Regions from separate parts of the Thioalkalivibrio sp. ALJ15 genome, predicted to be linked through region 2. Evidence: predicted binding sites of a transcription regulator. Region 2 holds the regulator's gene; each other region holds the start of a gene.
The links. The regulator FliA, encoded in region 2, starts transcription of late flagellar genes. The targets are predictions, from matches to a motif close to GCTAAAGTTNNNNNNNNNNCNGCCGATA.
Positions count from the first base shown of each region.

Region 1: a site for FliA is predicted at 2,748-2,775, ahead of G015_RS0103995 (methyl-accepting chemotaxis protein). Genes of this name have one in related genera too.
Region 3: a site for FliA is predicted at 2,854-2,881, ahead of G015_RS0110040 (flagellin). Genes of this name have one in related genera too.
Region 4: a site for FliA is predicted at 2,098-2,125, ahead of G015_RS0108280 (methyl-accepting chemotaxis protein). Genes of this name have one in related genera too.

Region 1 is NZ_KB912057.1:77,067-81,530, forward strand. It holds gene G015_RS0103990 (amidohydrolase family protein) at 1-706, shown strand, start outside; gene G015_RS0103995 (methyl-accepting chemotaxis protein) at 770-2,680, opposite strand; gene G015_RS0104000 (DASS family sodium-coupled anion symporter) at 2,812-4,341, opposite strand.
Region 2 is NZ_KB912059.1:406,191-410,654, reverse strand. It holds gene flhA (flagellar biosynthesis protein FlhA) at 1-140, shown strand, start outside; gene flhF (flagellar biosynthesis protein FlhF) at 245-1,495, shown strand; gene G015_RS0111145 (MinD/ParA family protein) at 1,482-2,306, shown strand; gene G015_RS0111140 (RNA polymerase sigma factor FliA) at 2,303-3,064, shown strand; gene cheY (chemotaxis response regulator CheY) at 3,124-3,504, shown strand; gene G015_RS0111130 (protein phosphatase CheZ) at 3,607-4,383, shown strand; gene G015_RS0111125 (chemotaxis protein CheA) at 4,463-4,464, shown strand, end outside.
Region 3 is NZ_KB912059.1:167,796-172,259, forward strand. It holds gene G015_RS0110030 (PAS domain-containing methyl-accepting chemotaxis protein) at 1-628, opposite strand, end outside; gene G015_RS0110035 (hypothetical protein) at 870-1,628, shown strand; gene G015_RS0110040 (flagellin) at 1,646-2,773, opposite strand; gene G015_RS0110045 (hypothetical protein) at 2,968-3,645, shown strand; gene G015_RS0110050 (MliC family protein) at 3,587-3,964, opposite strand; gene G015_RS0110055 (hypothetical protein) at 4,095-4,464, shown strand, end outside.
Region 4 is NZ_KB912058.1:309,593-314,056, reverse strand. It holds gene G015_RS0108295 (endonuclease III domain-containing protein) at 1-385, opposite strand, end outside; gene rluB (23S rRNA pseudouridine(2605) synthase RluB) at 385-1,341, opposite strand; gene moaB (molybdenum cofactor biosynthesis protein B) at 1,440-1,976, shown strand; gene G015_RS0108280 (methyl-accepting chemotaxis protein) at 2,218-4,155, shown strand; partial or broken gene G015_RS13630 (DUF488 domain-containing protein) at 4,197-4,464, opposite strand, start outside.

The DNA.
Region 1 (4,464 bases), on a different contig from region 2:
GGAGGCCGTCGCGCGCACGCTGCAAGAAAATTCAATCCAGTCCGCGATCATCATGTCCCCGCGCTCGAAACTGATCGAAGCGCTGGAACCGGAGGTGGATGCGCGCATCGTCCCGTTTCTCGAGATCTCCCAGCGCCTGGGGCGCAAGATGGACTGGATGCACGAGGACGGCCTGCGGGAACAGGTCGAGACCATACTCGACCGAAGCCAGGTCCAGTGGCGCGGGATCGGGGAGCTGCACATACAGGCCGATGACCGATTTGCCCGCGGCTTCGAGGACCTGCTGGCACTGGCAGTCGAGCGGGATCTGTGGATCGTGATCCATGGCGACCCTGCCGTGATCGACCATGCCTACGCCGTCCAGCCCGAGGTACGCATCCTCTGGGCGCACGCCGGTTCCTATGCCTACCCGCCACTGGTTCGTGACTACCTGGAGCGGCATCCGAACATGGTCATGGATGTCTCCATGCGCAACCCGCGCATCAATCCCGGCGGCATCATCGACGCCGACTGGTTCGAGCTGTTCCTCGACTATCCGGATCGCTTCCTGATCGGCAATGACACCTTCAGCCTGGCCCGCTGGGAGCACTTTACCGCATTGAAGGACAGCACTCGGGCCTGGCTCGAACAGCTGCCAGCCAACGTCCAGCGCATGATTGCCCTGGAGAACGGCGAGCGCCTGTTTCCGCCCGCCGAGAGCCAGTAACCCGGCCACAAAAAAGCCCGGGACCGTCTCCGGTCCCGGGCTTGGCGTCAGCTGGCTCGGGGCTTATACCTTGAACTGACCCACCCGCTGCTGCTGTTCCGAGGCCAGCTTGGACAGCTCCTCGGAGGCATTGCGGATCTGTTCCGATCCGGCCGCGGTCTGATCCAGCACCTCGGTGACATTGGCCACGTTGCGGTTGATCTCCTCGGCCACCGTCGACTGCTCCTCGGCGGCACTGGCGATCTGCGTGTTCATGTCGCTGATGCGCGTGACCGACTGCGTGATCGCGGTCAGCGATTCGCCCGCGAGATTGACCTGCTCCACGCTCTGGTGCGCCTTGGAACGGCCATCTTCCATCGCCTGCACCGCCTCGCGGGTACCGCTTTGCACCCGCTCGATCATCTGCTGGATCTCGTGGGTCGAGTCCTGCGTGCGGCTGGCCAGGGTACGCACCTCGTCGGCAACCACCGCGAAACCGCGGCCCTGTTCGCCCGCACGCGCCGCCTCGATCGCCGCATTCAGCGCCAGCAGGTTGGTCTGATCGGCGATATCGCCGATCACTTCCAGGACCTTGTTGATCTCCTCGGCATCCTGCGACAAGCGGCTGACCACCTCGGCGGCGCCATCCACCTGCTGCGACAACGCGTTGATCGCAGCCACGGTACGCTGCACCACCTGCTGACCCTCGTTGGCGTCCTGGTCGGTGTTCTGTGCCGCGGCGGCGGCATCCGCTGCATTGCGGGCCACCTCCTGCACCGTTGCCGTCATCTCGTTCATGGCCGTGGCGACCTGATCGATCTCCGACTTCTGTCGCCGCACCTGCTCGTTGGTCTCCTCGCTGGTCGCAGACAGCTCGTTCGCCGCTGCGGCAACCTGATCGCCACCGGCCGCGACCGTGGATACGAGGCCACGGATCTTCTTGACGAAGTTATTGAACGCCTCCGCCAGCTCTCCGAGTTCGTTCTTGCCAGAGACCTCCAGCGAACGGGTCAGGTCGCCCTCGCCTCCCGCGATATCGTTCAGCCGGGCCACCGTGCGATTCAGGGGACGAACGATGCTTCGGGTCAGGAGCCAGGCCAAGAGGGCACCAAGCGCCACGGCAACCACGCCAACCGCAACCACCGTGCCAGTCGCGTTGCGCGCCATCGCGACATACGCGCTGCGGTCCACCATGACCTCAAGCACGCCGACCACGTCACCGGAGAAATCCGTAACGGGACGCGCGACCACGGCCATCGGGGTGCCTTCATAGGTCACGTTTCGCACCAGCTCCTCGCCCTCCATGACCTCGCGCATCTCGGCATCGCTGAAGGTGGACTCGCCACTGATCGTACCGCCAAAGCGGTTGAACGACCGACCATCACGCAGGTAGAGGGCAACCGGCGAATCCGTTTCTTGGGTGAACTCTTCAAAGAAGCTGTCACCAAACGACAGGCCGAATTCCACGGAGCCGACGTGGTCGCCGTTGTGCGCGATCGGCACCACCCCGCGGATCCCGAGACCGGCCACGCCTTCTTCCAGCCCCGAGATCGGGGTACGCCTTTCGTTGGTGTCGACCACCGTCTGGCGGAAGTCGGACAGGTCGTCGCCATAGTTGTCGGGCGAGTGAACGCGCAGGAACGAAGTCGCCGGCGGTGTATGGAACTGGTACTGATGCACGCCGTACTGCTCGCTCAGGGAGTCGAAAGTCGGAACGGTCATCTCGGCCAGACGCTCGCGATCGCCCGTCGCCATCGCCTCTTGCACGTCGGGGATTTTCGCCACGGTCTCTGCCATCGCGGTCGCGCGCGCGGCTTCCTGGTCCAGACGACCGACAAGCTGCGCGGCCAGATCGGTCAGCTCGCGCTGTTCGGCACGATCGGCCATGGTGCCCAGGCTGTTCATCACGACTACGAGTGTCAGGATCACGGCCAGCAGCACCACCGTGATAATCCCGACCATCAGCCGGACCCCGATTCGGATGTTATCGAACATGTTGAAGACTCTCCCCAATAAGGCTTTGCGGGCCAGCGGCGTCCTTGCTGCGGCAGTTCACCGTCGATAGCGGCGGCGAAGCATAAAACTTGAGGGAGATCACAGGAAGCCCGAAAGGCCGGGAGACAGGCCTACCCCTGCATCAGGATGGCCTCCGCCAGGGCGTAGACCGCAAGCGTAATCATGGCAATTGCCACCAGGGAGAGCAGTGCCCCGCCACGGATCATGTCGATCACCCGCAGCCGGTTGCTGGCGAACACGATCGCGTTGGGCGGGGTCGCGACCGGCAACATGAAGGCCACGGAGGCGGCAAAGGCCACGGGGATCGCGAGGAGCACGACAGGAATATCCATGCGCATCGCCAGCGCAGCCACCAGCGGCAGCAGCGTGGCAGCGGTGGCTGTGTTGCTGGTCACATGCGATAGCAACATGGTCACCACCACGGCCCCGGCAATGATCAGCAGCAGCGGCCATGCCTGGGCGGCGCCCAGGCCCTCGGCGGCCAGCTCCGCCAGGCCGCTCGCCTCGATGGCCGAACCCAGGCTGAGACCACCGCCGACCAGCAGCAGCACCCCCCAGGGGAGCTCGCGCGTATTGTCCCAGGCCAGCAGCCGGCGCTGGTCTGCTGCGCCCGAGGGCAGCAGGAACAGCAGCCCGGCCCCCAGGACGGCAATCCCGGCATCCGTCAGATGAATCGGCAGGAGACCTTCCAGAAAGGGGCGCGACAGCCACGCCAGCGCTACCAGCAGGAAGACGCCGGCGACCCGGTATTCGGCCCGAGACCAGACCCCGACCTCGGCGCGCTGCTGGTCCATCATCGCCTGCAACCCCTGCAGGCGTACTCGATGAACCGGGAAGACCCAGCGCGTCAGCAACCACCAGGCCAGCAGCAGCAACGCGGTGGCCAGGGGCAGGCCCAGCATCATCCACTGCACAAAACCGATCTCGATGCCATGCCGGTCGCCCAGATAGGCGGCGGTCAGCGCGTTCGGCGGAGAGCCGATGATCGTCGCCATGCCCCCGATATTGGCGGCAAAGGCGATCCCCAGCAGGAGCGCCAGTGCGGGGCGGCGCGAATCGGCGCCGAGGCCGTTACCCGCGATGTGCGTATCACGATCCATCAGCGCCAGAACGGACAGGGCGATCGGCAACATCAGCGCAGCAGTGGCTGTGTTGCTGACCCACATCGACAGCCCCGCCGTGGCCAGCATGAAGGCCCCGACCAGGCGATGCAGGCGATCCCCCGCCCGGCTGACGATCGCGAGCGCAATCCGCTGGTGGAGTCCCCAGCGCTGTACCGCCAGCGCGATCGCAAAACCGCCCATGAACAGAAAGATGATGGGATTGGCGTATGGCGCGGTGGCCGCGTCCATCGGCATCACGCCGAGCAGCGGCAAAAGGGCAATCGGCAGCAACGCCGTTACGGGTAGTGGCAAGGCCTCGGTAATCCACCAGGTCGCCATAAAAAGGGTCAACCCGAGCACCCACCATGCCTCGCGTGCAACGCCTTCTGGAGCTGGAAGAACCAGGAACGCGAGCATCAGGAGCGGGCCCAGGAAAAGCCCGATGCGCCCGCGCCAGGCGTAGGCACTGCGCGAGGGGTTCGCACCCACCGACGAGGGGGCGCCGTCCGATTGTCGATCGGCATCGTGCGCGGACATGCCGTGGCTCCTTCACACTTCCGCAAACGTTGGCTGAACGATAACCAAGCCGCATCATCGGAAATTGCATCACCCGAGCAACGTGACTATCGTTGACGGGTTTACTGGCGCGGCCACCAATGG
Region 2 (4,464 bases):
TTGCCGGGTGGCTCCGCGGAGCCGTGCGCAGCCTGGCGGTGCTGGCCTTTACCGAGATCCCCGATAACCGGCGGATCCGCGTGGTGGCCACGGTGGGCCAGGAAGACTCGGCCCGGCAGGCAACGCCCACAGGTGCCTGAGACGAACAGTAGCGATCGGATACGAGAGGGAAACACTGATCAGTGTTTTCCTTGAGCGGAGCGGGAGAACAGCGATGAATGTGAGACGGTACCGGGCACGCGACATGCGCGATGCGATGCGGCAAGTGCGTGAACAGCAGGGTGAGGATGCCGTGATCCTGTCGAGCCGCCGTGTCGATGGTTGGCTGGAGGTTGTCGCGGCGCTGGAAGATGGCGATGCGGGGGTCTCGGAGCGCGAGCAGCAGGCTGCGGTGAACGCGGTCCATGCCCCGCGTGAGGCGCCGGCATCCGCCTCGCGTCCGAGCCCGGGCTCGGGCTCGGCCTGGCCCGCGGACCCCGAGCTCGCCGCGATGCGCCAGGAGCTGCGGGATCTGCGCAGCCTGCTCACCCGCCAGCACAGCGACAACGAGGCCGCACAGTGGGCGGCGCGGCATCCGCTGGCGGCGGAGTGCAAGGCGCGTCTGATGGACCGTGGGTTCAGCGAGTCACTGGCGCGCAGTCTCGCCGGGAGTATTCTCGACGACAGCACGGTGGAGCAGGCCTGGGAGCGGCTGCGCGCACGCCTTTCCGGGGCGATCGCGACCCGCCATCCGGACATCCTGGATGAAGGTGGCGTGCTGGCCCTGGTGGGGCCTACGGGGGTGGGCAAGACCACTACACTCGCACGCATTGCCTTGCGTCAAATCCGTCGTATGGGTGCGGATTCGGTTACGCTGGTCACACTGGACACCCAGCGCATTGGGGCCACGCGCCAGCTGCAGGCGTTCGCGCAGATGGCGGGCGTGTCATTGCGGGTGCTGCAGAGCCCGCGCGAGTTGCGCGACATGACCGCGCGAGCAGAGGATGGGCATCTGATTCTGGTCGACACCGCCGGGCAGGCACCTTCCGCGGTGGGCGACGAGTCGCTATTTGCCGGCTGGCCGGACCATGTCCGGCGCGAGAGCTGGCTGGTCGTCTCCGCGACCACTCAGGCGGCGGCGCTGCGAAGGGTGCTGGATGCGTTCCGGAAGACGGAGCCATCGGCGCTGGTGCTGACCAAACTCGACGAAGCCGAACAGTTGGGGGAGACGTTGTCGGTATTGCTCGATCAACACCTTGGGCTCACGTTTGTCAGCGATGGACAGCGGATTGCCGAAGACTTCCACCGGGTCGAGACGGGCGATCTGACCCGGCGGGCGCTCGGCGAAGAGCGCGGCCCCGCGCGTCGATCCTCCCGCGATGAACGATGGACCGATGCAAGCCTGGCGGAGTTCTCGAATGCCGGCCGCAATGCGCCGTCGCCGCGCCGTACTCAGGATGCGGGCGTTCTGGAGATGATCCATCCGGTGGGGAAAGGACGCTATGCCACGCACTAATCAGCCGTTGAAGGTCATTGCGGTTGCCTCCGGCAAGGGCGGCGTCGGCAAGACCAATGTGTCGGTCAACCTGTCCGTGGCGCTCGCGCGGCTGGGCCGCGAGGTCATGCTGTTTGATGCCGACCTGGGGCTGGCCAATGCCGATGTGCTGCTCGGACTGCGACCCGAGCGCACCCTGCATGACCTGGTGACCGGACAGGTGAACGACCTCCAGGATGTGCTGATCGAGGGCCCGGAGGGGATCAAGGTCATCCCGTCGGCCTCGGGGATCGCGGCGATGGCGAATCTCACGCAGCTCGAGCACAACGGTTTGATCCAGGCATTCAGCGCCTATTCCAAGCCGCTGGATGTGCTGGTGGTGGATACGGCAGCGGGCCTGCAGGAATCCGTCACGACCTTCTGCCGGGCGGTCCAGGAGACCCTGGTTGTCGTCTGCGACGAGCCGGCGTCCATCACCGATGCCTATGCCTTGATCAAGGTGCTGCATCGCGATCATGGCATGCGGCGTTTCCGGCTGGTCACGAACATGGTCCAGGACCGCGCGGGCGCCGAGCGCTTGTTGCAGAAACTCACCACGGTTTGCGACAACTACCTGCCGGAAGTCATCCTGGATCTCGCCGGTTACATCCCGATGGACGAGCATCTGCGCAAGGCCGTCCAGAAACGGGCACCGGTCGTGCAGCAATATCCGGGCAGCCCGGCGGCCAAGGCCTTTACCGAACTCGCCCGTGCGGTCGACCGCTGGCCGGTGGCCCGTGGTGCCGATGGTGGTGTCGGGTTTTTCGTCGAACGGATGCTGCAGAGCGCATGATGGCGACGCGTAATCGCCTCCACGGATACGAGAACGTGGCCGCAGCCGGCCACGAGCAGCGCGTCGCGGAACATATCGAGCTGGTGCACCGCATCGCGCACCATCTGATGGCTCGCCTCCCTTCCTCGGTCCAGGTCGATGACCTGATCCAGGCCGGCATGATTGGCCTGCTGGAGGCCGCGCGGCAATTCGAGGGCGGGCAGGGCGCGACGTTTGCGACCTACGCCGGGATTCGCATCCGTGGCGCGATGATCGACGAGTTACGCCGCAGTGACTGGACCCCGAGATCGGTGCACCGCAACAGCCGCAAGATCGCCGAGGCGATCCAGACGGTCGAGGCCAGGGAGGGACGTGCGGCGCGCGGGGTCGAGGTGGCCGAGGAACTCGAGGTCCCGATCGACGAGTACTACTCGATGCTGCAGGACCATGCCGGCGCCCATCTGTTCGCGCTGGATGATCTGGGCGGCACCGATGGTGATGCGGACCGGGTGATCGAGGGGCAGGAGGCCTCGCCCTCGCGCACGATCGAGGCCGGGGAGTTTCGCGAGGAGCTGGCCGCCGCGCTCGGCGATTTGCCCGAACGCGAACGTCTGGTGTTGTCGCTTTATTACATCGAGGAGCTCAACCTGCGCGAGATTGGCGCGGTACTCGGGGTGACCGAGTCGCGCGTCAGCCAGATCCGCAGTCAGGCCGTTATCCGACTGCGCGCGCGCCTGGGCTCCTGGCTCGAAGACGGCGAGGCTTTGCAGTTATTCTGAAGGCCAAGCTCTAGTACTCATATGAATCATTTATCCCGGAGTGACCTGTGGACAAGGGAATGAAAATTCTCATCGTGGACGACTTCTCCACGATGCGACGGATCATCAAGAACCTGTTGCGTGATCTTGGCTTCAACAACACCCAAGAGGCCGATGACGGCAGCACGGCATTGCCGATGCTCCAGAACGGCGACTTCGATTTTCTGATTACCGACTGGAACATGCCCAATATGCCGGGCATCGACCTGCTGCGGGCGGTTCGTGCCGACGAGAAGCTGAAGACGATGCCGGTGCTGATGGTGACGGCGGAGGCCAAGCGGGATCAGATCGTCGAGGCGGCCGAGGCGGGCGTGAACGGCTACGTGGTGAAGCCCTTTACTGCGGAAACCCTCAAGGAAAAGATCGACAAAATATTCGAACGCATTGAATCCCAAGGCTAGTTTGGGATTCGGTGTCGAAGTCCCCTAGTCCAGACAAATGGATGGCCGGGGGATCGATCCCGGTCATCACGTTCGGGATGGGGAGCGAGCAAGGGGCTTTGGATGACAGACCAAGAACAATCGATCAGTGAGCAGCAAATCGCTCGCGCGCGGGAGCTCGTGCAGGTTCTGGAGGCAGGGGATGAGGTGGCCGCGCGCGCGTTGATCCAGGATCTGGCGCGCCCCTACGACCGGGAACTCTTCGACGAGCTCGGAAAGCTTACGCGCGACCTGCACGAGGCCTTGCAAAGCTTCCGGGGGGATTCGCGGCTGGTCGAGTTGACCCAGGCCGAGATCCCGGATGCCCGCGAGCGTCTCAATTATGTGGTCACGATGACCGAGAAGGCCGCGCACGAGACCCTGACCGCGATCGAGACGAGTCTCCCCATTGCCGAATCGTTCAGCCAGCAGGCCGGCCAACTGACGGCGAAGTGGACCCGTTTTCGCAATCGGCAACTCTCGGTCGACGAGTTCCGGGAATTCGCTCGTGAGCTGGACGAGTTTTTTGCTCAGGCCAACGACGATACCGAAGAGCTGCGCCGCCTGCTGTCGGAGGTTCTGATGGCGCAGAGCTACCAGGATATTACCGGGCAGGTGATCCGGCGCGTGATTCAGCTCGTGACCGACCTGGAGGAGAACCTGGTCACGCTGATTCGGCTGTCCAGCGGGCGTATGGAGACGGTCGAGGCTGCGGAGAAGACGCTGGATGACGATGCCGAGCGGCGTGAGGGCGATCGGCGTGGACACGGGCCAGCAGTGCCGAAGACTCAAGATTCCGGCCAGGATGTCGTTCAAGGACAGGACGAGGTGGACGATCTGTTGTCCAGCCTGGGCTTCTAGGTAGCCCGCTGATCCCTGAATCGGCGGCTTCCCGGCGCCCACCCCTCAACGGCAAGCCTCACCGGAACGGAGAGACCGAAT
Region 3 (4,464 bases), 240 kb from region 2:
GGGCGAGGTCTTGCCAGAAATTCGGGTTCTCGCGGTAGAAGGCGTCGTCGCAGAACATCCGGTGGTGCTGGCCCTGAATGTGTTCGAGCGGGTAACCGACGGCCTGCAGGAAGTTGTCGTTGGCCTTGAGGATGGTGCCGTCCGGCGTGAACTCGATGACCGCCTGGGAACGATCCAGCGCCTCGAATACGGCTGCCTGGTCGTGGAGCGTCTCCATCTTGCCGGTCACATTCGATGCGATCTTGACGACCTTGTACACGTCGCCCTGGGCATCGCGTACCGGAAAGTAGGTGGCTTCCAGCCAGATGGTCTCGCCAGCCCGCGTGACCCTGGGGAAGGTGCCGGCGTGGGACTCGCCCGTAGCCAGCTGCCGCCAGAATTGGCGGTATTCCATGGAGCGAACGTAGTCCGGGTCGCAGAACATCCGGTGGTGCTGGCCGATCACATCCTCGCGGGGATGACCGACAGTCTCGAGGAAGTGCGAGTTGGCGTCGAGCACCGTACCGTTCGGCGCAAATTCGATATAGGCGACGGCATCGCGGACGGCCGCGAGTATGGCCGTAGCGTCGTCGCTGGAAACCGCAAGGGGCGCCCCCTGGGTGGGGAACCGGGTGGCATTTGCACACATGGGTACGTCCTGAGCGGTTGATTGATGATGCCCTATTGAACTTCATGTACACGCATTGTACAAGAACTATACACAAAGGGTTTTCGAGGGTGCAGAAATGGAAAAGAAGAACAAGACGACATTGCCGGTGTTGCGAGCGAGCGCATGGGTAGTGCCGCTTCTGGTGGTGTCTGTACTGCTGTTGGCGGGTTGTGCCGCTACTTTCCCGGAGCCCGATGAGGGCCGGGCTTTCGCCGACGGAATGACGGCCCAGGAACTGTTCGACCGGACCATGGCCGCGCACGGAGGGGATCTTCGCGAGTACGACGGGGACCTGAACCAGGCTACGGACGGCGAGTGGGGGCGAATGGTTCAGCGTGTGCAGCCGCTGGTGGCGGATGGTGGCTACCGTGGCCAGGGCGAGGAGCGCTACCGCCCGGCGGACGAGTTGTACGCAGTCCATTACACGGGGCCGGAGGGCACCAAGACGGTGATCCGCCAGCGTGACGAGATTCGCGTGTACTACGACGGCGAGCGGAGCGAGGACGAGGACCGGATTCGTGCCACCGCGATGACGACCGATGCCGGCAAGCTGTTCCACTACGGACCGACCTTCGTGAAACACCGCGCGACCTCAATGACGCGGCTGGCGGATCGCCGCGAGGGCGGCGTGGACTACCGTCGCGTGCTGGCGACCATCCAGCCGGGCTTTGGCAAGGCGGACGAGGATCAGGTGGTGATGTGGATCCACCCCGAAACCGATCGGCTCTATCGGGTGCATATCACCCTGACCGGCTTCGAGCCGACCCGGAATGCCCATGTCGATACGACCTTCCTGGAGTACGAGGAGGTCGGCCCGTATACGCTGCCATCGCGTTTCGAAGAACGCGTGCTTGGGCCGATTCGGCTGTTCGTTCACGAATGGTGGGTGACCAGTCGTGACCAGGACCGTGGCTGGACCGATGACGATGTCCGGGGGCCGGAGTTCTCTGGCGCGGCGGCCCGACCCGCAGGGGAGTAGGCGCGCCGGCCCCCTGATTACTGGAGCAGCCGCAGGAAGGTCTGGGGTAGCGCGTTGGCCTGAACGAGCACGGCGAGCCCGGCCTGTTGCAGGATCTGGGCGCGCACCAGGCGGCTGACCTCGGCCGCGTAATCGGCGTCCAGAATGCGGCTGCGGGCCGCCGCCAGGTTGTCGATGGTGATGCCCAGGTTGGTGATGGTCGACTCGAAGCGGTTCTGGATGGCCCCGAACTGGCTGCGCCGCGCGTTGACCGCATCCAGCGCGGCATCCACACGTGACAGGGCGTCGCTGGCCCCCTGGCGCGAGGTCAGGTCGATATCGTTCAGGCTCCCCCCGGGCTCGGTGGTGGCCGGCAGCCCGAGCGTGGCGAGGGCGGTCTCCCCCGAGATCGTCAGGGTCTCGCGGGCGATCAGGTTGAGCCGGCCGTCGTCGGTCAGGATCGCGCGGCCGGTTGATCCGAGGGCGCGGTCGATCGCGGTCGCCAGTTCCTGGGGGGAGCGATAGGGTCCCGCAGGGATCTCCACCGGGTCGCGCTCGCCCACACGGATGGAGAAATCCTGATCCACCTCCAGCGGATTGCCGGCGAAGGCGGCCTCCAGTTCGCCGGACCAGGCACTGGCAATGTCGCCCACGAAGCGGTTGCGCATGCTGTTGCCGAGGTCGATGGCGAGGGTCTGCCCGGCGTTGGCGCCGATCTGGAAGAACGCGGTGCCCATGGACCCGTCCAGCAGCGAACGGCCGTTAAAGGTTGTCTGGGTCGCGATGCGGTCGTTCTCGGCCAGGAGCTGGCGAACCTCGCGGTCGATGGCGCCGCGGTCCGAGGCCGACAGGGTGGCATTGGCCGCCTGTATCGCCAGCTCGCGGATACGTTGCAGGTTGCCGGTCATGGAGCCCAGGGCGCCCTCGGCGGTCTGGGCCAGCGAGATGCCGTCCTGCGCGTTGCGCATGGCCTGGTTCAGGCCGCGGATCTGGGTTGTGAAGCGTTCGGAGATGGCCAGCCCGGCGGCGTCGTCGCGCGCCGAGTTGATGCGCTGGCCTGAAGACAGGCGCTGGAAGGCCGTCTGCAGGGCGGCCTGCGACTGGCGCAGGTGGCGCTGGGCATTGAGCGACAGGAGGTTGGTGGCAACACTCAACACCTGGGCCATGTTGTCGGGTCTCGCACGCCACAAGGGCGATCCGGCGAAGGGCCGGACTCCGCAGCCGGAATTTCCCGTCTACATTCGCTTAACGGCGGGGTTTGAGGAAACTTTAGGCTTGCAAGGCCACGAAACGATGTACGGCGTGCACATCGGCGCGTGTTTGCTTAGGCTGCGCCGATTGGACTGGATTGGAGAGGGGCATGGCCGATACGCAACCCGAGCGCAGGCAGTCGCTGTTCTGGCGCGCGCTGATCGCGATCCTGCTCGGGGTCGGGCTGGGGATCGTCTGGCTTTATGTCACCGCCCTGCTGGGGCTCGGCGGCGGGATCGACTTTATGCCCGTACCGCTGGCCCGGACCTTCGAGTGGGGTACGCCGCTTTTGCTGGTCGGTGGTGCTGTCGGTTATGTGCTGGGCTGGCGGCGGGTGGCGGCTACGCTGTTCGGGCTGGCGGGGGTGCTGTTGCTGGCGGCCCTGGCCTTCGAGGGTGCTCGCGTGATCCTGCAGGACCCCGAGGCGCGCAGCTACGAGCACCAGATGGCACAAACGGCCAGGGAAGGTGCACTGCAGATCGCCGAGTGCGATAACGGCGAGACGTTACTGGTGCGCGAGGACCGGGTGACCTCGGAGGGGATCGCGGTACTGCAGATCCAGCGCATCCATGCCGATGGGCGCCTGGATCCGGAGCTTCTGGCGACCACGGGCGTGGGTTACACGCCGAGCATTGGCGAGGGCATGCGACCGTATCTGGAAGGTTCGGTCGAATGCGGTCTGGAAGGCTTTTCCAGTGCTGGCGAGGCGCTTGGCCGGCTGGAGGCGTTTATTCAGGAACACCCGCCGCGGCACTCCAGTGCCGTGGCGCCGGTGGAGCCGGAGTAGCTGCATCGGCATTGGGCTGGCGAATGCGGCAGGTCCAGTAGATGCCGTGGAATTCGAGCATGGCGGCTTCGCCCTTGGTCCAGAAGACGATCTGCTCGCCGGGGTTGGCGTAGCGTGCCCCGGAGGCGACCTCGGTCGCCTGTAATACGGCCTTGGAACGGCCAAAGCGCAGCTCGGCCTCATTGTCGCTGAAGCTCGCCATCAGGTTCGGGCCACGATCGCAGCTGTAGGGCACATCGCGTGCCTGTTCGGCGGTCGGGGGCAGGGTGCCGCAGGCGGCGAGTACCAGCGTGGCGTTGATGGCAATCCAGGTTCTCACGCGCCGGTTCTCCCGCGGGTCGAATGGACTTTTCATCATACGCGTAACGGGCTGTCGCACGTGAAGGAACACTGTGACTCCGGGTTCGAACCGTTATAGTGAGAGCCCGGTCCCGTCAGGCGATTACGCTTTGTTTCCTCGCTGGTTTCTGGTTGCCTACCTGCTGTTTGTCTGCGTCCTGGTACCGGTCTATGCGGTCCAGTATGGCTGGCTCAATTTCCTCTGGCTGTCCAATCTCGCGCTGATCGCCGGGTGCGCGGCGGCGTGGCTGGCGAGCCGGCGCCTGGCGAGCATGCTGGCGGTGGGCGTGGTCCTGCTCGAGATGGGGTGGGTGATCGACTTTCTGCTGGGGCTGGTGCTGCTGGGGAACCCGCCCTTCGGCTTTGTCGCCTACATGTTCGATCCGGAGGTTCCGCTCTACCTGCGGCTGTTCTCCCTGTACCACCTGCCGCTTCCGTTGGTGCTGTTGTGGATGGTCTGGCGCCTGGGATACGACCCGG
Region 4 (4,464 bases), on a different contig from region 2:
CGTCCGCCGTCTCCGGCCCGACGCCCTTGACGCCCAGAAGGGCCGAGCGCAGGGCCTCGGTCTCCATGCGGGCCAGGGCTTCCACCCCGCCGTGCTGTTCCAGAAAGCGCAGCAGGTGCCGCAGACGGTCGGCCTTCACGTTGAAGTAGCCGCTCGGGCGGATGTGTTCGGCCAGGGTCTCGTGCGGGAGCTCCAGCAGGGCTTCCGGGTCCAGCACATCGGCCTCGCGCAGATTCGCGATTGCGCGTTCGACATTGGTCCAGCTGGTGTTCTGCGTGAGCACCGCGCCCACCATGACCTCGAACGCCGACTCCGCCGGCCACCACTGCAGGTCGCCGTAGGCGCCCTGCAGGCGCTGCCGCACTTCGGCCACCCGCAACGACATCAGGAACGCGCCCGACCACCCGGCTTGCGCGGCCCACCCTTGCGCCCGGAACCTCCTGGCCCCGAACGCCCGGTCTTGCCGCCCTTGCCGGGTCCGCTCCCCGGCTTGGTGGAGCTCCAGCGATCCGCTTCACGTACGCGCCCGCCCGACTTGCCCCGCTTGCCGCGCGCGGGCCGGGTGTTGCGGCCCGGCCCGCGGCGCCGACCCCGCTCGCGAATGGACTCCGGCACGGGCAGCTCGACTGCCTCGTACAGGGCCTCGACCTCGCGCACCTCCAGATCGCGCGAAGCGCCCGTCTTCAGACCGCGCCCGAGCACCACCGGTCCGTAGCGCACCCGGATCAGCCGGCTCACGGTCACACCTACGGCGTCCCACAGGCGGCGCACCAGACGGTTGCGGCCCTCGCTGACCACGACATGAAACCAGTGGTTGGCGCCGTCGCCGCCACGCTCTTCCAGGACATCGAAGCGCGCGGGACCATCCTCCAGCTCGACCCCTTCCAGCAGCATGCGCCGCGTATCGTCGGGGACCTCGCCCAGCACCCGCACCGCATACTCGCGCTCCAGCGAATGACTGGGGTGCATCAGGCGGTTCGCCAGTTCGCCATCGGTGGTGAACAGCAGCAGTCCCGAGGTATTCAGGTCGAGACGCCCGACCGCGACCCAGCGCTGCCCCTTCAGGCGCGGCAGGCTGGCGAACACCGGCTTGCGGCCCTCGGGGTCGCTGCGACTGCAGATCTCGCCGACCGGCTTGTGATACACGAGCCAGCGATGCGCATGCTCCGCCATGTGGATCACGCGGCCGCGCACGCGGATCACGTCATTCGGCCCGACCTGATCGCCCAGCTTCGCCGTGCGCTGGTTGACCTTCACCTCGCCGCGCTCGATCCAGCCCTCGATCTCGCGCCGCGAACCGAGGCCGCGCGCCGCCAGGACCTTTTGTACCCGCTCCGACATTCCTGCTGACTCCAGACGTCTCGATCCGGCCGCATTGCCGCGACCGGACCCGCATTCATTATGATGGGCGCTCACGATACACCAACAGGACGTTGCCCATGAGCGCGAAGACCCCGGAAACCACCCCCGTCCAGACCCCGCTGAACATCGCCGTCCTCACGGTATCCGACAGCCGAACCCTGGCCGAGGACCGCTCCGGCGATGCCCTGGTGGAGCGGCTGGAGGGCGCAGGGCACCGGCTGGCCGAGCGCCGCGTGGTCCGGGACGACATCTACGCGATCCGCGCCGAACTCTCGCGCTGGATTGCGGATTCGGAGATCGACGCGGTGCTAACCACCGGCGGCACCGGCATCACGGGCCGCGACGGCACCCCGGAGGCCGCCTCGGTGCTACTGGACAAGACCATCGAGGGCTTCGGCGAGCTGTTCCGCATGCTCTCCTTTGAGGAGATCGGCACCTCCAGCCTGCAATCCCGCGCGCTGTCGGGCGTGGCCAACGGCACCTACGTCTTCGTGCTGCCGGGCTCCACCGGCGCCTGCCGCACCGCCTGGGACCGCATCATCCAGGCCCAGCTGGACGACCGCACCATGCCCTGCAACCTGACCATGCTGATGCCGCGCCTGAAAGAAGGTTAGCGCCCTTGCCCCCGAGGCAGGGGTACCAGTTGTTGCGGCCCGTCCATCCCGCTCTCCGAGCGGAAACCGGGTCCGACTCCGCCCGGCACCCCATCCGCATGTGGTTCATTTTGGGCGCAGCATTCAAGATCCACCCACCAAGGCCGATACCTGACTGGTAAGCGGTCCGTGAAGTCGATCACAAGAACCGCGCGGAAGTACAACAAGCGGCACAACAACCATTGCAGATGCAGGAGCCACCATGAACGCTCGCACCCCCCTCGCCGGACTGGGATTCGGCACTCGCCTGACCCTGATGATCCTCTCCCTTATTGTCGGGGCGATTCTCGTGGTCGCCACCCTGATCTTCCTGCAATACCGCGCCTCATACACCGATGCGACCATCGATCGACTGCACGAGATGGGCAGCTCCAATGCCCAGGCCTTTACCGAGTGGGCCATCGAACGGCAGGACGAGATGCGCTATCTGGCCGATCTGGATGCCGCGCGCGACCTCGACACGCAGCAGTTAAATCATCTCCTCGAACGGATCGCCGAGCTACGCGGGGAGTACGACACCATCTATGTCGTTAACGCCGACGGCATGGGCATAGCCGGGGTGTTCTATGACGGCGGGGCACGCATCCTGAGTGAGGAAGAGGCCAACGAATTCAACGTACCAGACCGGGCCTGGTTCCAGCGGGCAATCGGAGGCGAAGATACCTTCTCCCAGCCAGTGGTCTCGCGGGCCACGGGGAATCGGGTCAGCACCATCGCGATCCCTATCGAAGGCCCGGATGGCGAGCCCATCGCCGTGATGCGCGGGGCCGTGCAACTGGATATGGTCTTCGACCGGGTTAACGAACTCAGCCTCGGCGACGGCTCGGAGATCTATCTGGTCAACCGCGACCGTCAGCCGGTCACCCCCGTCGACTCCGCCCCCGACGAGGACCAGGCCATCGACACCCAGGCGGCGCATGCCATCGCGGAAGGTGAGAGCGGGATCGGCCGTTACCGCAACGCGGCGGGGACCCCCGTCATCGGGAGCTACGCCGACATCCCGCTGCTTGGCTGGGGCCTGGTTGTGGAGCTGGATGAGGGCGTCGCGCTGGCCTCACTGCAGCGCTCCCTGTGGATGGTGATCGGGCTGACCATCGTCATCCTGATCATCGCCTCGCTCATTAGCCTGGGCGTCATCCGCAACATACTGCGCACACTCGGCGGCGACCCGGCCTATGCGTCCAGCGTCGTGCGCCAGGTGGCCGAGGGAGACATGACCGTACCCATCGAACTGCGCAAAGGCGATGACAGCTCCCTGCTCGCCGCCATCGCGACCATGCAGTCGCGGTTGCGCGAACTGATTGGCAACGTCCGCGGCCATGCCGAAGAGGTTGCCTCAGCGGCCACCGAGCTCTCTCACATCAACGAAGAGACCGACAAGGGCGTGAACCGGCAGAACGCGCAGTTGAGCGATGCCGCCGCGGCCATCAACGAAATGACCACCACAGTCGAAGAGGTCGCCCGCAACAGCCAGAGCACCGCGGACGTCGTGCGCGAGACGACCGAGCAAGCACAGAGCGGACGCAACGTGGTCACCACTTCGGTCGCCGAGATCAACAAGCTCTCCAACGAGATCCAGAGCACCGCCGATGTCATCACCGCGCTCAAGAGCGACAGCGACAACATCGGGGAAATCCTGCAGGTCATCAACGACGTCGCCGACCAGACGAACCTGCTGGCACTGAACGCCGCGATCGAGGCGGCCCGTGCCGGGGAGGATGGTCGTGGCTTCGCGGTGGTCGCCGAGGAGGTGCGCAACCTCGCCGTTCGCACCCAGGAATCGATCACCGAGATCCGGCAGATGATCGAGGCCTTGCAGCAACGCGCCGACCAGGCAGTGACTGCCATGGCCGCTAGCCAGTCCCAGGCCCAAAACGGCGTAGACCAGGTCAACCAGGCCGGCACGGCGCTAGGACAAATCGTCGGCGCGGTCGAGAAGATCGAGGACATGACGCGGCAGATCGCGAGCGCCGCCGAGGAACAATCAGCGACCTCCAACGAGATCAACCGCAACATTCACGCTATCAGCGAGGTCTCGGAGCACAACGCGACCAACGTCGTGCAGATGGGTCAGGCCAGCGAGACCCTGGCCGGGCTTTCCGAGCAACTGCGCGAGATCGTCAACCGCTTCAAGGTCTGACGCCGGTCAGGAAGCGCGGGGGGACACGGAGCCGATCGGATCTACTCCGTGTCCTCCCCACTTTCGGGCTCAAAGCACACCGGCGAGGCGCGTTCGCCCGACGGTTCCTCCTCGGCGCTTTCGGCTTCAAGGAGATCACGCAACACCGCCGGATGGCTATGCTCCGGGTCCCGGGTGGCCGTCAGCAGGGTCACGCGACCCCGGGTCATGGCCGAACCAGCGGCGTAGCTCCGGGGACGGTGCGATGGCCATTTCCCAGGCGTCCAGTGCGAGTGTGGATTTCTTTATCCCCCGCGGCCAGAGGCGATC